DNA from 2 places in the Ignavigranum ruoffiae genome. Region 1 is predicted to be linked to the other one. Evidence: predicted binding sites of a transcription regulator. Region 1 holds the regulator's gene; the other holds the start of a gene.
The links. Region 1 encodes HrcA, which represses chaperone genes, less so after heat shock. Its sites were predicted from a motif close to TTAGCACTCNNNNNNNNNGAGTGCTAA; they were not measured.
Positions count from the first base shown of each region.

Region 2: the regulator HrcA is predicted to act here: its motif matches at 7,820-7,846, upstream of M0R79_RS08245 (co-chaperone GroES).

Region 1 is NZ_CP096206.2:1,027,601-1,038,416, forward strand. Features, by position in the region: gene dnaJ (molecular chaperone DnaJ) at 1-152, opposite strand, end outside; gene dnaK (molecular chaperone DnaK) at 226-2,061, opposite strand; gene grpE (nucleotide exchange factor GrpE) at 2,085-2,750, opposite strand; gene hrcA (heat-inducible transcriptional repressor HrcA) at 2,767-3,780, opposite strand; gene M0R79_RS04925 (YitT family protein) at 3,911-4,768, opposite strand; gene ribF (riboflavin biosynthesis protein RibF) at 4,779-5,723, opposite strand; gene truB (tRNA pseudouridine(55) synthase TruB) at 5,737-6,648, opposite strand; gene rbfA (30S ribosome-binding factor RbfA) at 6,994-7,350, opposite strand; gene infB (translation initiation factor IF-2) at 7,371-9,626, opposite strand; gene M0R79_RS04950 (L7Ae/L30e/S12e/Gadd45 family ribosomal protein) at 9,663-9,977, opposite strand; gene rnpM (RNase P modulator RnpM) at 9,967-10,278, opposite strand; gene nusA (transcription termination factor NusA) at 10,294-10,816, opposite strand, start outside.
Region 2 is NZ_CP096206.2:1,748,526-1,759,341, reverse strand. Features, by position in the region: gene lepB (signal peptidase I) at 1-45, shown strand, start outside; gene proS (proline--tRNA ligase) at 335-1,774, shown strand; gene tsaB (tRNA (adenosine(37)-N6)-threonylcarbamoyltransferase complex dimerization subunit type 1 TsaB) at 1,797-2,570, shown strand; gene rimI (ribosomal protein S18-alanine N-acetyltransferase) at 2,542-3,123, shown strand; gene rimI (ribosomal protein S18-alanine N-acetyltransferase) at 3,111-3,557, shown strand; gene tsaD (tRNA (adenosine(37)-N6)-threonylcarbamoyltransferase complex transferase subunit TsaD) at 3,562-4,569, shown strand; gene M0R79_RS08255 (ABC-F family ATP-binding cassette domain-containing protein) at 4,889-6,862, opposite strand; gene M0R79_RS08250 (redox-sensing transcriptional repressor Rex) at 7,095-7,727, shown strand; gene M0R79_RS08245 (co-chaperone GroES) at 7,880-8,146, shown strand; gene groL (chaperonin GroEL) at 8,194-9,807, shown strand; gene M0R79_RS08235 (ABC transporter ATP-binding protein) at 10,172-10,816, shown strand, end outside.

The sequences.
Region 1 (10,816 bases):
GCAATTTCCTTGAATTTCTCCTCAGCGCCAGCTTCTTTATTAATATCAGGATGGTATTTTTTTGATAATTTACGATAGGCTTTCTTTATCTCACTATCTGAGGCGTCACGGGAGACACCTAAGACATCATAATAATCTCTTTTATCAGCCATTCGTTTCCCTCCTTTTATTTAAGATAGCCAAGGGATCCCCCTTGGCTATTTAAAATCGATCTTCTAAGAAAGATTACTCTTCATCGTCAACTTCTTCAAATTCAGCATCGACCACATTGTCATCTGAACTTGATTCAGTTTGATCGCTATTAGCTTGCGCATCTTGGGTTGCTTGAGCAGCTTGTTCATATAATTTAACGGATAAGTTTTGTACGACTTCAGTTAAAGCATCACGTTTAGATTTGATTTCTTCTAAATCATTGGCATCAATCGCTGCTTGTAATTCATCACGGGCAGCTTCAGCTTTCTTAACTTCTTCTTCAGATACTTTATCCTTAAGTTCTTCTAAAGTCTTATTGGTAGTGAAGATTAATTGATCAGCTTCGTTGCGAAGATCAGCTTCTTCACGACGTTTCTTATCAGATTCTGCATTGGCTTCAGCATCTTTAATCATACGATCGATTTCTTCATCGGTCAGACCTGAAGAAGATTTAATGGTAATCGATTGTTCTTTTTGAGTGCCTAAGTCTTTAGCAGAGACATTCACAATACCATTCTTATCGATATCAAAGGTCACTTCGATTTGTGGAATACCACGTGGAGCTGCCGGAATATCAGTTAATTGGAAACGACCCAAAGTCTTGTTATCGGCCGCCATTTCACGTTCCCCTTGTAGCACGTGAACATCTACAGCGGGTTGATTGTCGGCAGCGGTCGAGAACACTTGTGATTTTGAGGTTGGGATGGTGGTGTTACGATCAATCAGTTTAGTGAAGACCCCACCCATTGTTTCGATACCTAATGACAATGGTGTAACGTCTAGAAGAACGATATCTTTGACATCCCCAGAAATAACGCCACCTTGAATGGCAGCTCCCATAGCCACAACTTCATCTGGGTTTACTGATTTATTAGGTTCTTTACCTGTTTCTTTACGAACGGCTTCGACCACTGCTGGAATACGGGTAGATCCGCCGACCAAAATGACTTGGTCTAAATCAGAAGCAGATAGACCTGCATCTTTCAAGGCTTGACGCACTGGTTTCTTTGTTCTTTCAACAAGTTCATCAGTCAGTTCATCAAATTTCGCCCGGGTTAAGCTCGTTTCTAAATGCAATGGACCGTCAGCAGAAGCAGTAATGAATGGTAAGCTAATTTGAGTGCTCGTTACCCCGGATAAATCTTTTTTAGCTTTTTCGGCAGCATCTTTCAAACGTTGCATTGCCATTTTATCTTTGGATAAGTCGATGCCTTGAGCTTTCTTGAAGTCTTCGACGAGATAGTCAATAATTTTGTTATCGAAGTCATCCCCACCTAATTGGTTATCACCAGAGGTAGATAATACATCGAAGACACCTTCACCGAGTTCTAGGATAGACACGTCAAAGGTACCCCCACCAAGGTCGAATACCAAGATTTTTTCGTCTTCTTCAGTCTTATCTAGACCGTAAGCTAAAGCAGCGGCTGTCGGTTCGTTGACAATCCGTTCAACTTCTAAACCGGCGATTTTACCAGCATCTTTCGTTGCTTGACGTTGAGCATCATTGAAATAGGCTGGTACGGTGATAACAGCCTTAGTAACTTTCTCACCTAAATAATCTTCGGCATATCCTTTAAGATATTGTAGAATCATGGCTGAGATTTCTTGCGGTGTATAGTCTTTACCACCCATGGATACTTTGTAAGAACCTTCACCCATATGACGTTTAATAGATGAAACAGTATCTGGATTAGTTACTGCTTGGCGCTTAGCTACTTCACCGACTTGAACTTCATCATTCTTGAAAGCAACCACAGATGGAGTTGTACGATTACCTTCTGGGTTTGGAATAATTTTAGCTTCGCCGCCTTCTAAGACTGAAACGGCAGAGTTAGTAGTACCTAAGTCAATTCCGATAATTTTAGACATAATATCTATCTCCTTTTTCTTAATTATTTATCTTCTGAATTGGAAGTTTCTTCTGCAACAATGACCATGGCTGGTCGAAGAATACGATCATCTAATTGATAACCTTTTTGTAATACTTGCATCACGGTGTTGGCTGGATACTGGTTGCCTCCAGGCATCACACTGATAGCTTGATGTAGGTTTGGATCAAACTCTTGTCCTAGAGGATCAACTACAGTGATTTTCTCCTGGTTAAAGGCTGCAATGAATTGCTTGTGCACCATCTCCACGCCTTGCTTAAGTGCTTGAGCATCTTCTGATGTCGTCTCCGTCGCCAAAGCTCGTTCCAAATTATCCAGAACTTCTAACAGATTGCTGGCTAAGTTTTGTGACCGATATTTAGCCGCTAGAGAACGCTCACGTGCATTTCTTTTCTGAATGTTATTGATCTCGGCTTGCAAGCGCAAGGTTCGATCTTCTAACTCCTCATTCTTTGCTTGTAATTGCTCAATTAAATCAGGCTCTTTCTCAGTTGCTTCCATCTGTGAATCTACTGATTCAGTGGCCTTAGCCTCTGTCTCTTGAGTCAAATCTTCTTCTGTCATCCTTGACTCAGTATCTTGACTTTGATTGTCCTTAGTTTCTTGCTGAGTTGAATCTATATTTTCAACTTCTTCTTCATGTTGCTTATGTGCTTCATGTTCACTCATAGTCACCCTCCTCAAATTAATTCATAAATTTAGCTGTCATTTGTTGCATAATCGAGATGACCCGATCATAATGCATCGTTGACGGTCCCACTAAACCTATACAGATCCGCTGGTGACCATAGTTAAATTTGACATATACAATAGAAATATTGGCTAAAGTTTGAGGTGCAAATTCAAAACCAAATAACACATTGACGCCATTTTTGCCTTGTTCAATCAAATCGTATAATTCTTTAGAACCATCGATGAGTTGAAACAAATGTTTCATCGCTGAAACACTCAATTGAGTCTCCATTAAATCAAATAGATTTAACTTGCCAATCACTTTATATTGGTGGGTCTTCAATTGCCTTAAAGTCTGTTCCACTAGATCCGAAACATCAATCTGATAACCGATTAAGCGTTGAATTTGTAATGGAATTGAAAGCTTCAAACGCTGATAAGCTTCTTCTAATAAAGAACCTTTCAGCTCCTCATTGATCAATTGATTCACCTTATCAATCTCTTCTAGAGATAATGCCATCGGTAGATCAATAATTTGATGATCTAGCCGACCTGAATCGACGACCAACATTGCAATCACTCGATTACCGGCAATCGGTACGAGTTTCAATTCTTCAAAATAATGACGTTCATTATTCTGCCTTAAGATAAAACCACTGTATCCAGAATGTTCCACCAGCATTTCAAGCACCAATTGACCAAGCTGACTGGGATCATAATAATCCTCGGCCATTAACCGTTCAACAGCCAACAAATCTTCGTGTTTAAAAGTCGGTGCATCCTGGGTATACATAAGACCTTGGACGTAATAACGATAGCCTTCATTCGAAGGAATCCGGCCACTAGAACTATGGGCTTTATTCAGAAAGCCTTCCTGTTCTAGTGCCACCATATCATTACGAATTGTCGCGGGACTGACTGTTAAATAGGATTCTTTTAACAGGGTCTTAGAACCAATCGGTTCCTCAAAGCGACTATAAAGTTCAATAATGAGCTGTAACACTTCCTTTTGTCTTTGGGTTAACATGTATTCACCTCTTGGTTAGCACTCGAATTATTAAAGTGCTAACTGTCATTATAATAACCCTTTCCCATAAGATTGTCAAGGCAAAACCTTGCTTTTTAGTAAAAAAATTAGCACTCTGCATAACAAAGTGCTAATCCTCTAATTGGTCTTCAGTTCCTGAATAAAATGAGAAGCCTTCCCCGAGTACTTGCTGAACGTCGGTAATCGTCACAAAGGCGCGAGGATCGATATCATAGATAATTTTTTGGGTAGGGAGAATCTGAAATCGATTAACTACAATATATAGACTGTTACGCTGTTTCTTAGAATAATAGCCGTAGCCATTCAAGATAGTCACGCCTCGATTGATTTCTTCGGTAATCTTCTTGGCAATTTCTTCATGGTGGTCTGAAATAATCAAGAAAGCGCGCTTCGGATTCGATCCTTCCAGTAAGAAATTCATAATCTTACTAGTAGTATAAAGAGCGATTACCGTGAGAACTCCTTTTTCTAAGCCAATAGCATAGGTTAAAGGAATGACAATCATACAATCGATCATCAAGAGAGCAATCGGAATACTAATGCCTACATATTTATTCATAATCATGGCAATAATGTCAGACCCTGCAGTCGTACCACGACCATAAATAACTAAACTGATACCCACTCCAATTAGGAAACCTGAAGCAACGGAAGCTAATAGGGTATTTGAAGGAATAAATAAAGGTAAATGAATATAATGCAAGAAGAAAGACAAAGCAAAGATGGAAAGAAAGGTGTAATAAATCGTAATTCGATCCAAGTATTTCCAGCCAATAAAGATGACCAGACTATTAATGATAATATTGGAGAGGGCCGGTTTAATGCCAAGCGTATAATAGAATAATAAGGTCAGACCAGTAACGCCCCCCTCACCCAATTCATTGGGAATGTTAATCGAATTTAAGGCAATCGCAAAAATTAAAGACCCTAATAAAACTAGAAAAATTGACCGTAAGGTTTGTTTCATGTTAAGCCTCCTAATCACAAGACTTAAAAAAATTCATCGCTTGAATCTTATCTTGTTCTAATTGTTGCACAAGTTCATCTGCAGAATTAAATTTAATCTCACCACGTAAATAACGATGCCAGCGAATCTTAACGCTGCGACCATAAATATCCTCATCAAAATCAAAAATATTAATCTCACAGCGCAAACCACGCTTACCTGCAAAGCTAATATTATAACCAATAGAAGCCATCCCCTGATACCAACGCTGGTTATAATAAAATTCGACGACATAAATTCCTAAACCTGGTAAGAGTTCTTGAGAAGAGGTCTCAATATTTGCTGTCGGATACCCCATCTTACGACCACGTTTATCCCCATGAATCACAATACCTGAAGTCTGGTAAGCATAACCTAATTCATGATTAGCCAGTTCAATTTGCCCGTCACTTAATAATTCCTTGATTGATGAAGAACCAATCTTATGTTGGTGCATCACTTGTTCTTCAACTTTGATAATCTCAAAACGACCCCGACTATGGTCAATCAGTGTATCCATATTGGCAATTTCTTTCGGACCATAAGTATAATCAAATCCAGCCACCACGACTCGGCTATGAAGTCCGACGATATAGTTGTCAACAAATTCTTGCGGTTTTTGATGGCCAAAATTGTGATCATAGCGCACGATATAGAGAATATCTACCCCTAGGTCTTCCATTAACTCAATTTTACGTTTGAGTGTAGACAAATAAGTGACCGAATAAGGTGAAATCCCCGTGTAAATAATCTTCGGATGCTGATCAAAGGTCATGACGGCTAAAGGAATCTGTTCTTGTCGGGCCCGAATTCTAGCTTGCTCGATGACCGTCTGATGACCCAAATGCACCCCGTCAAAAAAACCCAAAGCCATTACTAAGGGTTGGGAGAAGATTTGCGCCGAATCATAGGGATGGCTTAAATAAATTACTTGCATAGTCACACTCTTTCTATCGAAACATTTTTCGTGGTTTAATCCATCCTGGTCGTTGAGGATGGCCATAATACATTGCTACTAGGCGGTCTTGGTAGATTAAACAACAGGGTTGATCAATCAAAGAACCAAAATAGTCAGCCGGTAAGACACTACCGTGTTTCACTAATTCATAATCATGTTCACTAATCGTCAGTTGAGGGAACTCAGTCAAAGCTGTTTCAATCGGTTGGATATATTCTTCAATTCGCCCCTCTCGGTAGACTTGTTCAATTTCAGCTAAAGTTAATGCTTGTTGGTCATGATAGCCTGAACTCGCTAAGCGCTCCAAGGCCGACATATGAGCTGGATAACCGAGCGCGCGACCAATATCAACCGCCAAGGTACGGACAAAAGTTCCCTTACTGCACTCAACGGCAAATTTCCAGGAACAGGATTGGCTGGCCGCATCATACTTAATTGGACTCAATCGATTGAGTTGATATATCTCAATCTGGCGTTGCGGTCGTTCCACTTTCATACCTTGACGTGCATATTCATATAACTTGCGTCCGTTCACTTTAACTGCCGAATAATAAGGAGGGGTTTGGGTTATCTTCCCTTTAAATGTCGCCATAACTGAATCAACCAGCGACTCATCAAGTGCTTGCAAGACAGGTTTTCTTTCAACGAGCTCGCCAGTTTGATCTTCCGTCTCGGTTGACCAACCTAGCGTCACTTCCCCTTGATAAATTTTGTGACCAGACATCAGAAATTCAACCAGCTTCGTCGCTTGACCTAAACAGACTACTAGGACCCCTTCAACTTCCGGATCTAGAGTACCTGTATGGCCGATTTTTTTCATTTTTAGAATTTTTCTTAATTTAAAGATGACATCATGACTGGTCATACCGGCTTCTTTCCAGACGACTAATATTCCATCTAACATCTCATCACCTCTGTCCATGGGATTATTATATCAAAGTTCATCTAGAGCCTCTATTAAAATTAAAAGATATTGGAATATTTGCTTAAAAAATAATGAATTCAGCTGAAATTCTTTAATCTAACTCAGCCTGATCGGCAACATTCGACGATTTTATTAGCAGCTTAACGATTAATAAGCTAGCCACTTTATGCTAATCAGTATTAAGCCAAAGTCTACATATATATAGAAGTAAAAAATCCTCAGCTCAACCAACTTCATCATACAGCAAAAAGACCAAGTATTCGCTGTCTAATTAGAACAGCAAACACTTGGTCGATCATTGATAAGCTAGTGAGCTTAGCCCGATTAATCCTGGTCTTCTTGATGCAATTTATCTAGCAACTGATCAATGCGTTGACCATAGTCAATTGAGCTGTCACGGACAAATTTAATTTCAGGCGCCTTATAGAGTTTAATTCGTTTGGCAATTTCTTTGCGGACTAAACCAGTGGCGGCATCTAAACCAGTTTGGGTCTTTTGTCTTTCGCCAGCCTTGTCGGACAAAGTAGAGAAATATACGGTCGCTTCAGATAAATCGCCCGTTAAATCGACATCGGTAATCGTCACCCCTTCTACTCGGGGATCCTTGACCACGCGCATTAATATGTCGCTAATTTCTTTGAGAATTTCTTGTCTTACTCGTCCCACCCGATAGTTTGTCATGGTGACATCCTCCTTTGTATTTATTTACGTTCGATTTCAACCATATGATAGGCTTCAATCACATCATCGACTTTAATATCATTAAAGCTTTCTAACATAATACCACATTCGAAGCCTTTCTTCACTTCACGTGCATCATCTTGGAATCGTTTAAGGCTTGCAATTTCGCCGTCATGAATCACAATATTGTCACGAATCAAACGGACTTGGCTATTACGTTGAATGTAACCCTCGGTCACAAAAGCTCCGGCAATGGTTCCAACCTTAGATACGACGAAGGTTTCACGGACTTGAGCCTGACCTTGAATTTCCTCTTCAAATTCTGGATCGAGTAAACCTTTCATCGCGGATTCGATTTCTTCAATCGCTTGATAAATCACCCGGTACAAGCGAATATCGACTTCTTGGCTTTCAGCTTGTGAACGCGCTTGAGCGGTTGGTCGAACATTGAAACCAACGATAATCGCTTCAGAAGCCACAGCTAATGATACGTCTGATTCATTGATAGCACCGACGGCACTATGGACAATGGATACATTGACCCCTTCAACTTGAATTTTTTGCAGGGAAGCGGCCAAAGCTTCTACAGACCCTTGAACATCCGCCTTGATAATAATATTCACCGTCTTAAGTTCGCCCTCTTGTAAGCTTTGGAAGAGATTATCTAAGGTCACTTTTTGGTTAGCATTGCGTGATTCTTGCAAGGCTTTTTGAGCACGTTCTTCACCGGCTTGACGAGCAGTCTTCTCATCTTCAAAGACAACAAATAAATCTCCGGCTTGTGGCGCATCATTGAGTCCCGTAATTTCAACCGGTGTTGATGGGCCAGCATGTTTAATTCGACGTCCTTGATCATTGACCATGGTTCTTACTCGTCCATACGTATTACCAATTACAATCGGATCCCCAATATTTAAAGTACCATTTTGTACTAAGAGGGTAGCTGTGGGTCCTTGACCCTTGTCTAAACGGGCTTCAATCACAGAACCTACTGCCATTCTTTCTGGATTCGCCTGTAATTCTCGAACCTCAGCCACTAACAGAATCATCTCTAAAAGTTCTTCGATATTCTTATTAAATTTGGCCGAGATTTCAACAAAGATAGTGTCTCCGCCCCATTCTTCAGGAATTAAACCATGTTCGGTTAATTCTTGCTTGACCCGATCAGGATTGGCGGTTGGTTTGTCAATCTTATTGACCGCTACAATAATTGGAACCTCAGCGGCTTTCGCATGGTTAATCGCTTCTACGGTTTGAGGCATGACCCCGTCATCGGCAGCAACGACGATGATAGCAATATCGGTCACATCGGCACCACGCGCCCGCATAGTGGTAAAGGCCTCATGTCCAGGAGTATCTAAGAACGTGATAATTTTACCATCACTATTAATTTGATATGCCCCAATATGTTGAGTAATACCACCCGCTTCTCCTTCAGTCACTCGACTATGGCGCAGTTGATCTAGCAAGGTGGTCTTTCCATGGTCGACATGCCCCATAATCGTAACCACTGCGGGACGTTCTTGAAGTTGATCTGCATTCTCTTCATCTTCTTCGAAGAATTGATCCAAGTCAGTCATATCAATGACCACTTTTTCTTTGGCTTCAACCCCGTATTCTAAGGCAATTAATTCGATGACATCTTTGGATAGGGCTTGGTTTTGATTAGCCATTACCCCAAGCATCATTAATTTCTTAATGATTTCTGTCGCATCTCGGTGGAAGATTTTAGCAATATCTTGGATATTCATGCCTTCACTGTATTCGAATACTTCTGGCAAATCTTTATGCTTACGTTTGGTAATGCCTTTTGAAGGTGTTTCGGCTTGTGGACGACGATGTCCTCGGCGATGGCGGCGGCGACGACGCGGCTCATCTTTAGAATGAGAATCTTGACCACGATGAGTTTGCGATTGGTCCGCTCTTTGTCCCTTCTGGCGGTGATCTTTACGTTGCGAAGAACGTTTTTTCTGACTCGCTTCTTGGGCAGATTCCTTATGTTTTCCGTCTTTTTGGCTTTCTTTTTGGGCCTTTCCTTGTTTAGTCTTGGACGGTCCTTTTTGTTCGGTTTGCTTAGTTTTTTTGTCGGATTTTGGGCTAGCCTTTACGCTAGGTCCTGAACTTTTCAATGCCTTTAGTAGAATGTCTTGTTCCTTATCTGTCATTGAAGACATGTGACTACCAAATTCAAGGCCTTTCTTCTTAGCTAATTCAAGAATTTCTTTACTCGAATGGTTATTTTCTTTTGCAAATTCATAGATGCGTTTTGATGTCATGAAATCACCTTCCTGTTATTCATTCCTGTTATTCATTCATATACGTTCTTCTCCAGTCTGATAAGATAAAAATTTCGCCGACATTCCTCGATCTGTAATTCCTAAGATGGACCGACTCTTATTCAGAGCATGACTTAATTCATCTCGCGTAAAATTATTTATGCAGGGAACATGGTGGACTTGGCTTAAACGTTGATAACGACTATAAGTCGCTTGACTAATATCTTTGGCTAGGATGATACAGGCGACTTTATCACGCTTCACAGCTTTCTCTACCGCTTCATCTCCGTGCACAAGCTTGCCTGCTCTTAAAGCCAAACCCAATATTTTTAATGCTTTATCATGATTCATTGAATAATTCTTTCCTTGCTTTTTGCCGGTCAACATATTCATAGAGTTCATCATAGAACGCTTCACTAATGCTCACGCCAAAAACTTTATCAAAAGTTTTTTGTTTTTTAGCTTTCTCTACGAGTTTAGGTTCTAAACCAACATAGGCGCCGCGACCATTTTGTTTTCCAGTGGGATCAATAAAGATCTCGCCCTCTTTATTTTTTACAATTCGCACGAGTTCTTTTTTAGGAAACATCTCTTGAGAAACGACACAACGGCGCATGGGAATTTTTTTAGTTTTTTGTCCTTGTTTTGCCATCGCTCTTCCTCTTTTCTATTCTATTTCTGTCTCAGAATCTTCTATAGTCTCTGAATCGTCTTCTAAAGCAAGCTCATCATTATCAATGGTTGCTAAATCAATCTCATCCACTGAGTCTGAGGCTAAATTGCTATCCTCATTGGTCAGCGTTGAATCTTCGCTTACTAGATTCATTTCATTTGCTGGGTCTAATTCTTCACTTTCCACATCAGCCAGAATCTCTTCCTTAGGTTCTTCTTGTATCTCGGTTAAATATTCTTCATAGGCTGATTCTGATTTGATATCAATTTTGTGACCAGTGAGTCGGGCTGCTAACCGTGCATTTTGTCCTTTTTTACCAATGGCTAAGGATAATTGATAATCTGGCACCACGACTAAAGCCACATTGTCTTCCTCCTGGAAGAAGACATCGACCACATCTGCAGGATTCATGGCGTTCTTAATAAAAATGGCTGGATCTTCATGATATTCAATAATATCCATATTCTCGCCATGAAGTTCACTGACAATCGTTTGAACCCGTTGTCCGCCTTGGCCG
Region 2 (10,816 bases), 720 kb from region 1:
CAATATAATTTGTCGGCCGATGGTCAGGAGATTGTCAAAGAATAGTTTCACTTCATTGAGATGACTAAGGATTGAAAGATAAAGTCAAAGGCTATATAATGATTAGGACTAGAATAGATTAGTAAATACGTGCAGGCCTTTAGAGAGTTATTCCTCGGCTGAAAGAATAATGGTACTGGCGGATTGAACCTACTATTCCTTAAGGATGGTCTGGACTCCCTTATCGGTCCCTAAGTCGGTTATGATCACATAACAAATAAGGTGGTACCGCGGAGCAGGCTGTCTTCGTCCTTAATTAGGATGGACAGCCTATTTATTTTTAGGAGGAAAGTAAATGGTAACAAGACGAGAAGATTTTTCGAAGTGGTACTTACAAACGATACAACAAGCAGATTTAATGGATTATGCCCCTGTCCGCGGCTGTATGATTTTTAAGCCCAACGGTTATGAAATCTGGGAACATATCCAAGACGAAGCGAATCGTCGATTCAAAGCGGAAGGTATCCGTAATGCGTATTTCCCAATGTTGATTCCTGAATCCTTCTTCTCACGAGAGAAAGATCATATTGAAGGTTTCAGTCCTGAGTTACCTTTTGTGACCGAAGCAGCAGGTGAAGTGCTTGAAGAGAAATTGGCGCTTCGACCAACTTCTGAAACGATTATTGGTGATTCTTTTGCTAAGTGGATTCAATCTTATCGTGATTTGCCTTTGGAAATTAACCAGTGGGCCAATGTCTTCCGTTGGGAGAAACGTACTCTGCCATTTCTAAGAACCTCAGAATTTCTTTGGCAAGAAGGACACACGGCCCACGCTACGGCTGAAGAAGCGCAAGAGCGGACTATGCGGATGTTAGATGTCTATGCAGAACTTATCGAAGATGTCTTAGCAATCCCGGTCTTTAAAGGTGAGAAAACGCCAAGTGAACGCTTTGCCGGTGCTGAACGCACCTTCTCAGTTGAAGCCATGATGCAAGATGGTAAGGCAGTCCAAGCAGGAACTTCCCATTATATGGGCACAAAATTTGCCGAAGCTTTCAATATCCGCTATTTGAATCAAGATAACGAGCATGTCCTTACCTATACTACCTCCTGGGGAATTTCTACTCGATTAATTGGGGCGATGATTATGACCCATGGTGATGATCAAGGGCTGGTCCTACCACCAAAAATTGCTCCCCAACAAGTGGTATTTATTCCAGTTGGCCCATGGCAAAAGAACCCTGCTATTATGGAAACCATTGAACAATTGCAAAATGACTTGAAGAAAGAGGGCATTCGCACTATCGTTGATGATAGTGATAATCGTCCAGGTTATAAGTTTAATGAGTGGGAACTTAGAGGAGTGCCATTACGCGTGGAAATTGGTCCTCGTGACTTGGCTAATCAACAAGCGATTCTTAAGGCTCGTGATTTAGCCGATAAGGAGAGCATCGATTTGGCAGATTTCGTTAAAGAAATCCAAACTGCTTTAAGCGAAATGCAAGGTCGATTATTAGAATCAGCCCGTCAACGGGTTAAAGAGTTATCTTACACTCATATTAATACGATTGAAGAATTGGAAGCACATATCGAAGCTAAACAATCCGCTGGCGAGCCACTCGGTTTTGTCTTAGCTGGATGGAATGGTAAAGCCGAAACTGAGGCCGAGATTAAAGAACGAACGGGCTTTACTACCCGAAATATTCCTTTCGCGGGTACCGTCGAAGCCAAACAAAAAGACATTATTACTGGCGAACCTGCCACAACCACAGTTTGGTTGGCACGGGCATATTAAGTTATATTTAGGAGGAAATTTTATGAAATGGTTAGCCCTGGATACCTCATCAGCAGCCTTGTCGCTAGCCCTTGGCCAGGGGAGTCTGGGCAATATAGTTCCGGTGGCTTCTTTTCATCAACAATTGAGCCAGCAACATGGGGCCAGCTTGTTGCCCCAAATTCAACGTTTATTGCAAAGTGTGGACTGGAAAGTGGAAGATGTGGCTGGATTGATTGTGGGCGTCGGTCCAGGATCTTATACAGGACTCCGAATTGGGGTGAGCTTAGCTAAGATGTGGGGCTTGTCCCGGCAAATTCCTGTCTATCAGGTTTCTAGTCTAGCCTTATTAGCTCAACAAGCACAGGCCCAGCCAGACGATTTAATTTTACCAATCATAGACGCTCGTCGCTTATCCGCTTATTGCAATCTTTTCGCTCAAGCAGAGGGTGAGTTGACGGCCTTAGGTCATGATCAACACGTAGATTGGCAAAGCGTTATTCCTAAATTGACGACGCGTTTACGAGATAAGTCTTATGGAGAACTGATTCTGATCGGTTATCAAATTGAAGCCTTTGCTGACCTTCTGCATCAAGAATACCCGCAACTTTCTTTTAAACTTCAATCCAGCGCCGAATATTATCCTCGGGCCGATCTTGCTTTTACTGGCATAAAGATAGACCCAGTCAAAGATATTCATACTTTAAATCCTAATTATGTTCATGCCACCTTAGCTGAACGACAATGGGCCGATCAACATCAGCGACCCGTAGCAAATGAGGAAGAAAATGAAAGATATATTGAACATTTTTCGTAGTGGTTCACCTAAACGCAAGGTGGTCAAACACACAATCATGAATCAGCTACAAAACGAGTTGAGTTTGGTCACTAAAGACCAGGATTTAAGATTTCGTTTGGGCGGCGAAGCCGATTTAGCAGAGTTTGTTCATTTAGAAGATCAAGCTTATCAGGGATATTTAGCTTGGCGTTTGAAAGATTTTCAGGCGGACTGGGAGCGAAATCCGTTTGCCGTTTATTTAATCTTAGAGCAAATCCAGGTCGATGGTCAGAGTCAGATTTTAGGGGCGGTGACCGGTCGCTTTAAACCTCAAGGAGCCCATATTAGCCATCTGATGGTCCATCCTGATTATCAAGGTCAAGGCTATGGTCAACTACTCTTAGATAAATGGATTGAAGCTGTTAAGTTAATCGGCCTACCAAAGATTACCTTAGAAGTTCGCCAGTCTAATTATCGGGCTCAGAATCTTTATATCGGTGCCGGTTTTGTTAAAGGGCATGTTAAGCATTTTTATTATTCAGATAATCATGAAGATGCCTTCGAGATGGTGTTGTCCTTATGTCAGAAATAAAATTATTACATCTTTCAAGTCAAGATCTTACTCGTCGTCAAAGACGGCAATTGGCAAAATTAATTGAAGAAGGATTTGCTTGGTCTCCTGCCTTAATTATCACCGAATTAGCTTCAGAACAGACCCAATTCATCGTCATTGAAAAAGAAAGAAAGATGATAGCCTATCTAAGCTATCGTCAAATCTTCGACCAAGCCGATTTAATTCAGATTTATGTTCGTCCTGAATGGCGGAAGCAAGGTTATGGTCAGCGACTGATTGCAGCCTTGCAAAGGATTGACAGTATTCAAGAGATCTATCTGGAAGTTCGGGTCTCAAATCGCTCGGCCATTAATTTATATCAACAATCGGCGTTTGAATTAAGGGGAAGTCGGCTAGATTATTATCAGCAGCCTCGAGAAGATGCTTTTATTATGATTTGGGAAAGGAGATAAGTGAGTGACTTTAATCTTAGCTTTTGAATCATCTTGTGATGAAACCAGTGTCGCCGTCGTGGAAGACGGTCGATTCATTCGGTCCAATGTTATCGCTTCGCAAGTGAAGAGTCATATGCGCTTTGGCGGTGTGGTGCCGGAAGTTGCCAGTCGTCATCATGTGGAACAAATCAGTCAAGTCTATCAAATGGCCCTCGACCAAGCTGGGGTTGAAATGGATCAGATTGATGCGATTGCTGTGACCTACGGACCTGGTTTAGTCGGCGCCCTCTTGGTAGGAGTCACGGCTGCCAAAACTTTGGCATTTGTTCACCATAAACCTTTAATTGCAGTGAATCATTTGGCGGGCCATATCTATGCCAATCAACTCTCTCAAGCGCTTGAATTTCCTTTGTTGGCCTTAATAGTTTCTGGTGGGCACACCGAATTAGTTTATATGGCTGATGATGGCGATTTTCAAGTTGTCGGCGAGACCCAAGACGATGCCGTAGGTGAAGCCTATGACAAGGTGGGGCGGATTTTGGATTTGCCCTATCCAGCAGGAAAGTATTTAGATCAATTGGCCCACCAAGGTCAGGACACCTATGCGATTCCACGAGCCATGCTTCAAGAGGATAATCTTGATTTCTCATTTTCGGGCATGAAATCGGCAGTGATGAACCTAGTGCATAATGCACAGCAACGTGGGGAAAAGATTGACACAGCCAACTTGGCCTGCTCTTTTCAACAAGCGGCGGTTGAAATCTTAGTGGACAAATCAATGCGGGCTCTGGATCGTTACCCACAAGTTCGTCAATTCATATTGGCGGGCGGAGTCGCTGCTAATTCAGCCTTGCGTCAACAACTTGCTCAGACTTTAGCCCAGAAGCATCCTGACTTAACCCTGCTCATTCCTGATTTTAGTCTCTGCGGCGATAATGCCGCAATGATCGGAGCAGCAGCCTATAGCTTGTATCAACAAGGCAGATTTGTTGAATTGGATTTGAACGCTCAACCTGGCTTAGATCTATAGGCTGGTTAAACTTAAGTAAAATATGGCTGAGTCATAATCCTAGCGGTATATTTAACTCGCTGAATCAGACTGAAATCATTCGTTGATCGTTATTCTTGATGGCAAAGAAATTTTAAAAAACCGAATATTACCCAATGGAAGTCAAGCATGAATAGCTGACTTTCAGAATAGGACCCTCTAGAGATTACTTGGCGAACAATTACCAAGTTGTAATGCTCGTGGGTCCTTTTTGCTGGGTAAATATTCGGTTTATTGTGATTAACCAGGAATCTGGATAGTAAATCAATCAAGAAGATCTCTACCCTTTATTGATTAAGGATTAAAGTTCATGCTCTTCTTTAAAGGCTTCGAGGTTCAGGGCAGCTTCTTCCCAAGCTTGCACAGCTTGGTCAATGGCAGCTTGGACTCGCAGTTGTTCTTTATGTTGTTGAGCTAAGGCTTGACTATCGTTAGCCTGTGCCAACTCAGCCATCTTGGCTTCAATTTGTTCTAATTCAAGCTCGAGTGCTTCATTGCTTTGCCAGCTATCTTCGACTTGTTTCTCTAATTTGCGTAATTGTTGGCGGAGTAACTTGGAATCTTCATAACTACGCTGGTTTTGACTCATCGGTGCAGTTTTCGTCTGCATTAAATCTTCTTGATTAGCCTCTTGGGCGGCAGCAATTTGTAAGAGTTCAGCTTTTTTGGCTTGGTAATAATCGTAGTCACCCAAGTAGAGGTCCGCGCCTTCTGGGTGAATTTCTAGGACCTTGCTAGCAATCCGATTGATAAAATAGCGGTCATGGGAGACAAAGAGCAAGCTACCATCATAGTTGATTAAAGCATCTTCCAAGACTTCTTTGCTATCGATATCTAAGTGATTGGTCGGTTCGTCCAATAAGAGGGTATTATCATGGTTGGTGGCTAATAAGGCTAAACTTAGACGCGCCTTCTCCCCTCCGGAAAGTAAACCGACTTTCTTTTCTACCGTTTCCCCTGAGAATAAGAAGGAACCTAAAATCGAGCGGATTTGCCATTCATCGGTTAAGTCATGAGCCTGCCACAAGGTTTCCAATACGGTGAGATTAGGGTCGAGCTGGTTGACATTTTGGTCATAATAGCCTATTTGCACGTTGCTGCCCAGGCGTATATCACCCGCTAGGGCAGGTATTTGTCCCAAGATCGTCTTTAACAAGGTGGTTTTACCGACGCCGTTAGGACCGACAATGGCAATGGCTTCTTGACGTCCTAATTCTAGGTTAAGGTGGCGGGCTAAGGGAGCCTCACTCGCCGAATAACCGATGGCTAGATTATTGACATCAATGACTCGCTGGCCACTTTCTTTGGCAGCTGAGAATTGAATTCTTGGCGCTTGTTGATCTTGTAAGGGTTTTTCAATTCGTTCCATCTTTTCGAGGCGTTTGCGCCGACTTTGAGCACGCTTGGTGGTCGATGCCCGGGTGATATTTTTTTGGATAAAATCTTCTAATTTGGCGATTTCTTCTTGTTGCTTATCATAGGCTTGTTGTTCTTGTTGTTGGCGTAAGGCTTTTTCTTTTAAATAATAATCATAATTTCCCGCATAGGTATGGAGGGTTTTATGACGTAATTCAATGACTTGCTGAGCCACTTTATTCAGGAAGTAGCGGTCATGGGAGACCAGTAACAAGGCTCCCCGATAAGACATCAAATAATTCTCTAGCCAAGCTAAGGTCTCCATATCCAAATGGTTGGTAGGTTCATCTAAGATGAGCAAGTCATAATCCGTCAATAAAGTCCGGGCCAAAGCTAGACGAGTTTTCTGGCCACCGGACAAGGAATTAACCGGTCTTTGATAGTCTTCTTCATAGAATATAAAACCATGTAAGACTGTACGGATATCAGATTCAATCGCGTAGACATTATTTTGAATCATCTGTTCTTGGATCTGATCATAGTGGGCTAAAGTCTGCTGATATTCTGGACTGTGGGTTCGGTCAGCTAAATCAGCCAGTTGATTCGCCAGTGTTTCGGCCTCGTCTCTTAAAGCTAACCGGTCTTTGAAGACTGTCATCATCTCATCCCAAATGGTCCGATTAGAATTGATCGCCACATGTTGTTCCAAATAGCCAATCCGTAAATTCTTAGCGGTGGTAATCTCACCTTCTGAGAGGGGTTCTTGTCCCATAATCTGTTCAATTAATGTAGACTTACCTGTTCCATTACGACCGACCAAGGCCACCCGGTCGCCACTTTGAATATTAAAATTTACCTGCTCATATAAGGTCACATCAGCGAAACGACGTGCCACATTATTCGCTTGCAATAGAATCATGATTTTCTCCTACTTCCCAATGGTTGTCGCCTCATTATAGCATGAGCGATTTAAGCTCGCAAAAAAGCTTAGAGCCTTTATATTTCTCGGTCAAAAAGCTTCAATAGCTAATATGTTAAAAGCGAACGACTTTGGGAAGAATTCACAAACTTAGGGAGCAACTGTCGCAATCCAAGAAATTATCTGCTATACTATGGAAGTTAAAAGGATAATAGAGATTGGAGTGTCGCAAATGCAACAGAACATACCGAGAGCTACCGCATTGCGTCTACCTATTTATCGTCGTTATTTACAGTATTTGCATGATGCAGATATTGATCGAGTATCATCCACAGAATTAAGTGCGGCGGTTAAAGTAGATAGTGCGACCATTCGGCGTGATTTTTCATACTTTGGTGCTTTAGGTAAACGAGGCTATGGTTATGATGTGGAATACTTGTTACAGTTTTTCACGAAGATTCTGAGTCAAGACCGCTTGACCAATGTCGGCCTGATTGGCGTGGGGAATCTAGGTCACGCTTTATTGAATTATAATTTTAGGAAGAGTTCTAATATTCGGATTGGTGCGGCCTTTGATGTTCGTGAGGAGATTGTCGGAACGATTCAATCTGGGGTACCGGTGTATTCGATGGATGATATTGAATATCAAATGGAACAACAACAACTTGATGTGATGATTATAACCGTTCCGGAGGAGTCCGCTCATGATGTGGTTGATCGCTTGATTAAAAGTGGCATCAAAGGAATTCTGAATTTTACTCCTTTGCGCTTTGAAGTTCCAGCCGGTGTTCATGTGCAGAATGTGGACTTAACCAATGAGTTGCAAACCTTAATCTATTTTATCGAAAGTGATTTATCTCAATAATGGTAACCGACGGGCTTAGGCCCGTTTTTTTATTTATTTAGAGGTTATGGCTTGCAATCTTGACCTAATTAGACTATTATAGAAGCATAGATTTAGCACTCAATGTCAAAGAGTGCTAAAGAAAAATTATCAATCATTGGAGGTTATTGTAAATGTTAAAACCCTTAGGAAAACGTGTAATCATTAAAGTGGCTGAAACAGAAGAAACCACAGCTAGCGGCTTCGTCCTACCTTCTTCTTCTAAAGAAAAAGAACAATATGGCGAAGTAATTGCCGTTGGTCCAGAAGTAGAAGCTGAAGACGGGGTTAAAGTAGGGGACCAAGTTTACTTTAAATCTTATGCTGGATCAGAAATTGAATACCAAGAAGAAAAATATTTAATCGCAGAATTAAAAGATTTACTTGCTGTGATTGACTAATCAAACAGATTATCAACAGAATACTGAATTAAAGGAGAGATTTATACATGGCAAAAGAATTGAAATTCTCAGAAGATGCACGCGCAGCCTTACTACGTGGGGTTGATATCTTAGCTGATACCGTCAAGACAACCATTGGACCTAAGGGTAGAAACGTGGTCCTTGATCAACAATTTGGTTCACCCATGATTACTAATGATGGGGTGACTATTGCCCGTGAAATTGAATTAGAAGATCGTTTTGAAAATATGGGAGCTCAATTGGTTCAAGAAGTAGCTTCTAAAACTAACGATGTTGCTGGGGACGGAACTACTACTGCGACCTTGCTGACACAAGCCATTGTCCGTGAAGGGATGAAGAATGTTACCTCTGGCGCAAATCCAGTGGGAATCCGTCGTGGTATTGAAAAAGCGACCCAAGTAGCTGTCGAAGCTTTAAGCAAGGCTTCTAAGAAAGTAGAATCTAAAGAAGCGATTGCTCAAGTCGCTGCCATCTCTTCTGGTGACCAAAAGATTGGTGAATTGATTGCCGATGCGATGGAAAAAGTAGGTCAAGATGGGGTTATTACCATTGAAGAATCTCAAACCATTGAAACAGAATTATCAGTGGTTGAAGGAATGCAATTTGACCGCGGCTACCTATCTCAATATATGGTCACTGATAATGAAAAAATGGTGGCTGATTTAGAAAATCCACTGATCTTCATTACCGACCGCAAAATTAACAATATCCAAGACATCTTGCCATTATTAGAGAACGTGATGCAACAATCTCGTCCACTCTTAATTATTGCTGAAGATGTTGAAGGGGAAGCTCTACCAACCTTAGTGTTGAACAAATTACGTGGTACACTTAATGTAGTTGCCGTGAAAGCTCCTGGTTTTGGGGACCGTCGTAAAGCGATGTTAGAAGATATTGCCATCTTAACGGGTGCTACAGTAATTTCTGAAGAACTTGGTTTCGAATTGAAAGATGCAACTGTAGAACATCTAGGTTCTGCTTCTAAAGTCAATGTAACCAAAGATAATACCACGATTGTTGAAGGTGGCGGTCAATCCGAACAAATTCAACAACGTATTGATCTCATTCGCGCTCAAACTGCAGAAACCAGTTCAGAGTATGACCGTGAGAAATTGCAAGAACGTCTAGCGAAATTAGCCGGCGGGGTGGCTGTGGTTAAAGTCGGGGCAGCTACCGAAACTGAACAAAAAGAACGTAAGCTTCGCATTGAAGATGCTTTAAATGCAACTCGCGCCGCCGTTGAAGAAGGTATTGTTGCCGGTGGAGGTACCGCGCTAGTCAATGCCCAAAAAGAAGTAGAAGCGCTAGAAGCCGAAGGCGATGAAGCAACGGGTATTAAGATTGTTGCTCGTGCTTTAGAAGAACCTGTCCGTCAAATTGCAACCAATGCCGGTCAAGATGGTTCTGTAGTAGTCAATGAAGTTAAGAAAGCCGAAGCTGGGGTAGGTTATAATGCTGCCGACGATCGTTATGAAGATATGATTGCCGCTGGTATTGTTGACCCAACTAAAGTAGCCCGAACTGCTTTACAAAATGCAGCCTCTGTGGCCGCATTACTTCTAACTACCGAAGCTGTAGTAGCGGATATCCCTTCAGATAAACCTGAAATGCCAATGAACCCTGGTATGGGTATGATGTAATAAAATAAATAAGTATTATCTTGATGATTTAAGCAAGATAGACACTTAGTGCCAAAGACTAAGCAGATTGATTCTGTTTAGTCTTTTTTTTTGCGAGCAAAAGTAAGAACGGATAGCAAGTTTCTATCCGAGAAAATTTGCAGAAGACTAAATTAAAAGGCACGTTTTATCACGATGGGCCGTGCTAGATTATTTTGGAGTAAGACGCCTTTACATAAAATTTACAAAGTTAATAAAACTTTTTGAAAATTTACAATAGATTTACGTTTATTTAATATTTGTTTTGTATACTCTTTGTGTAAACAAAAAAGAAATAAAGGTCAAACAAAGAAAAAATACAGAATTTGGCCGACGGAGGGTTAGCTTGGCAAAGATAAGTATTGAACATTTGTATAAAGATTATAGTGATGCGGTACGAGCGGTAACAGATTTTAATTTAGAAATTGAAGATCAAGAATTTATCGTCTTGGTCGGTCCTTCTGGTTGTGGGAAGTCAACCACTTTACGGATGATTGCCGGCCTAGAAGATATTACGGCGGGAACCATTACCATGGATGGCCAAGTTCAAAATAATCTCCATCCAAAAGATCGTGATATTGCGATGGTCTTCCAGAATTATGCCCTCTATCCTCACATGACTGTCCGTGAGAATATGGCTTTTGGTTTAAAAATGAAAAAGATTAAAAACGAGACTATTCATCAACGGGTTAAAGAAGTTGCTGAAATTATCGGGTTGACTGATTTACTTGATCGTCTACCGAAAGAACTCTCAGGGGGTCAACGTCAGCGGGTCGCTTTAGGTCGAGCGATTGTACGCCAGCCCAAAGTCTTCTTAATGGATGAACCGCTCTCTAACTTAGACGCTAAATTACGGGGGCAAACCCGAGCTGAAATTATTCAGTTAACCCGTAAATTAGGAATTACCACCGTCTATGTAACCCACGATCAAGTTGAAGCGATGACCATGGCGGATCGGATTGTGATTATGAATCAAGGTTTCATTCAACAG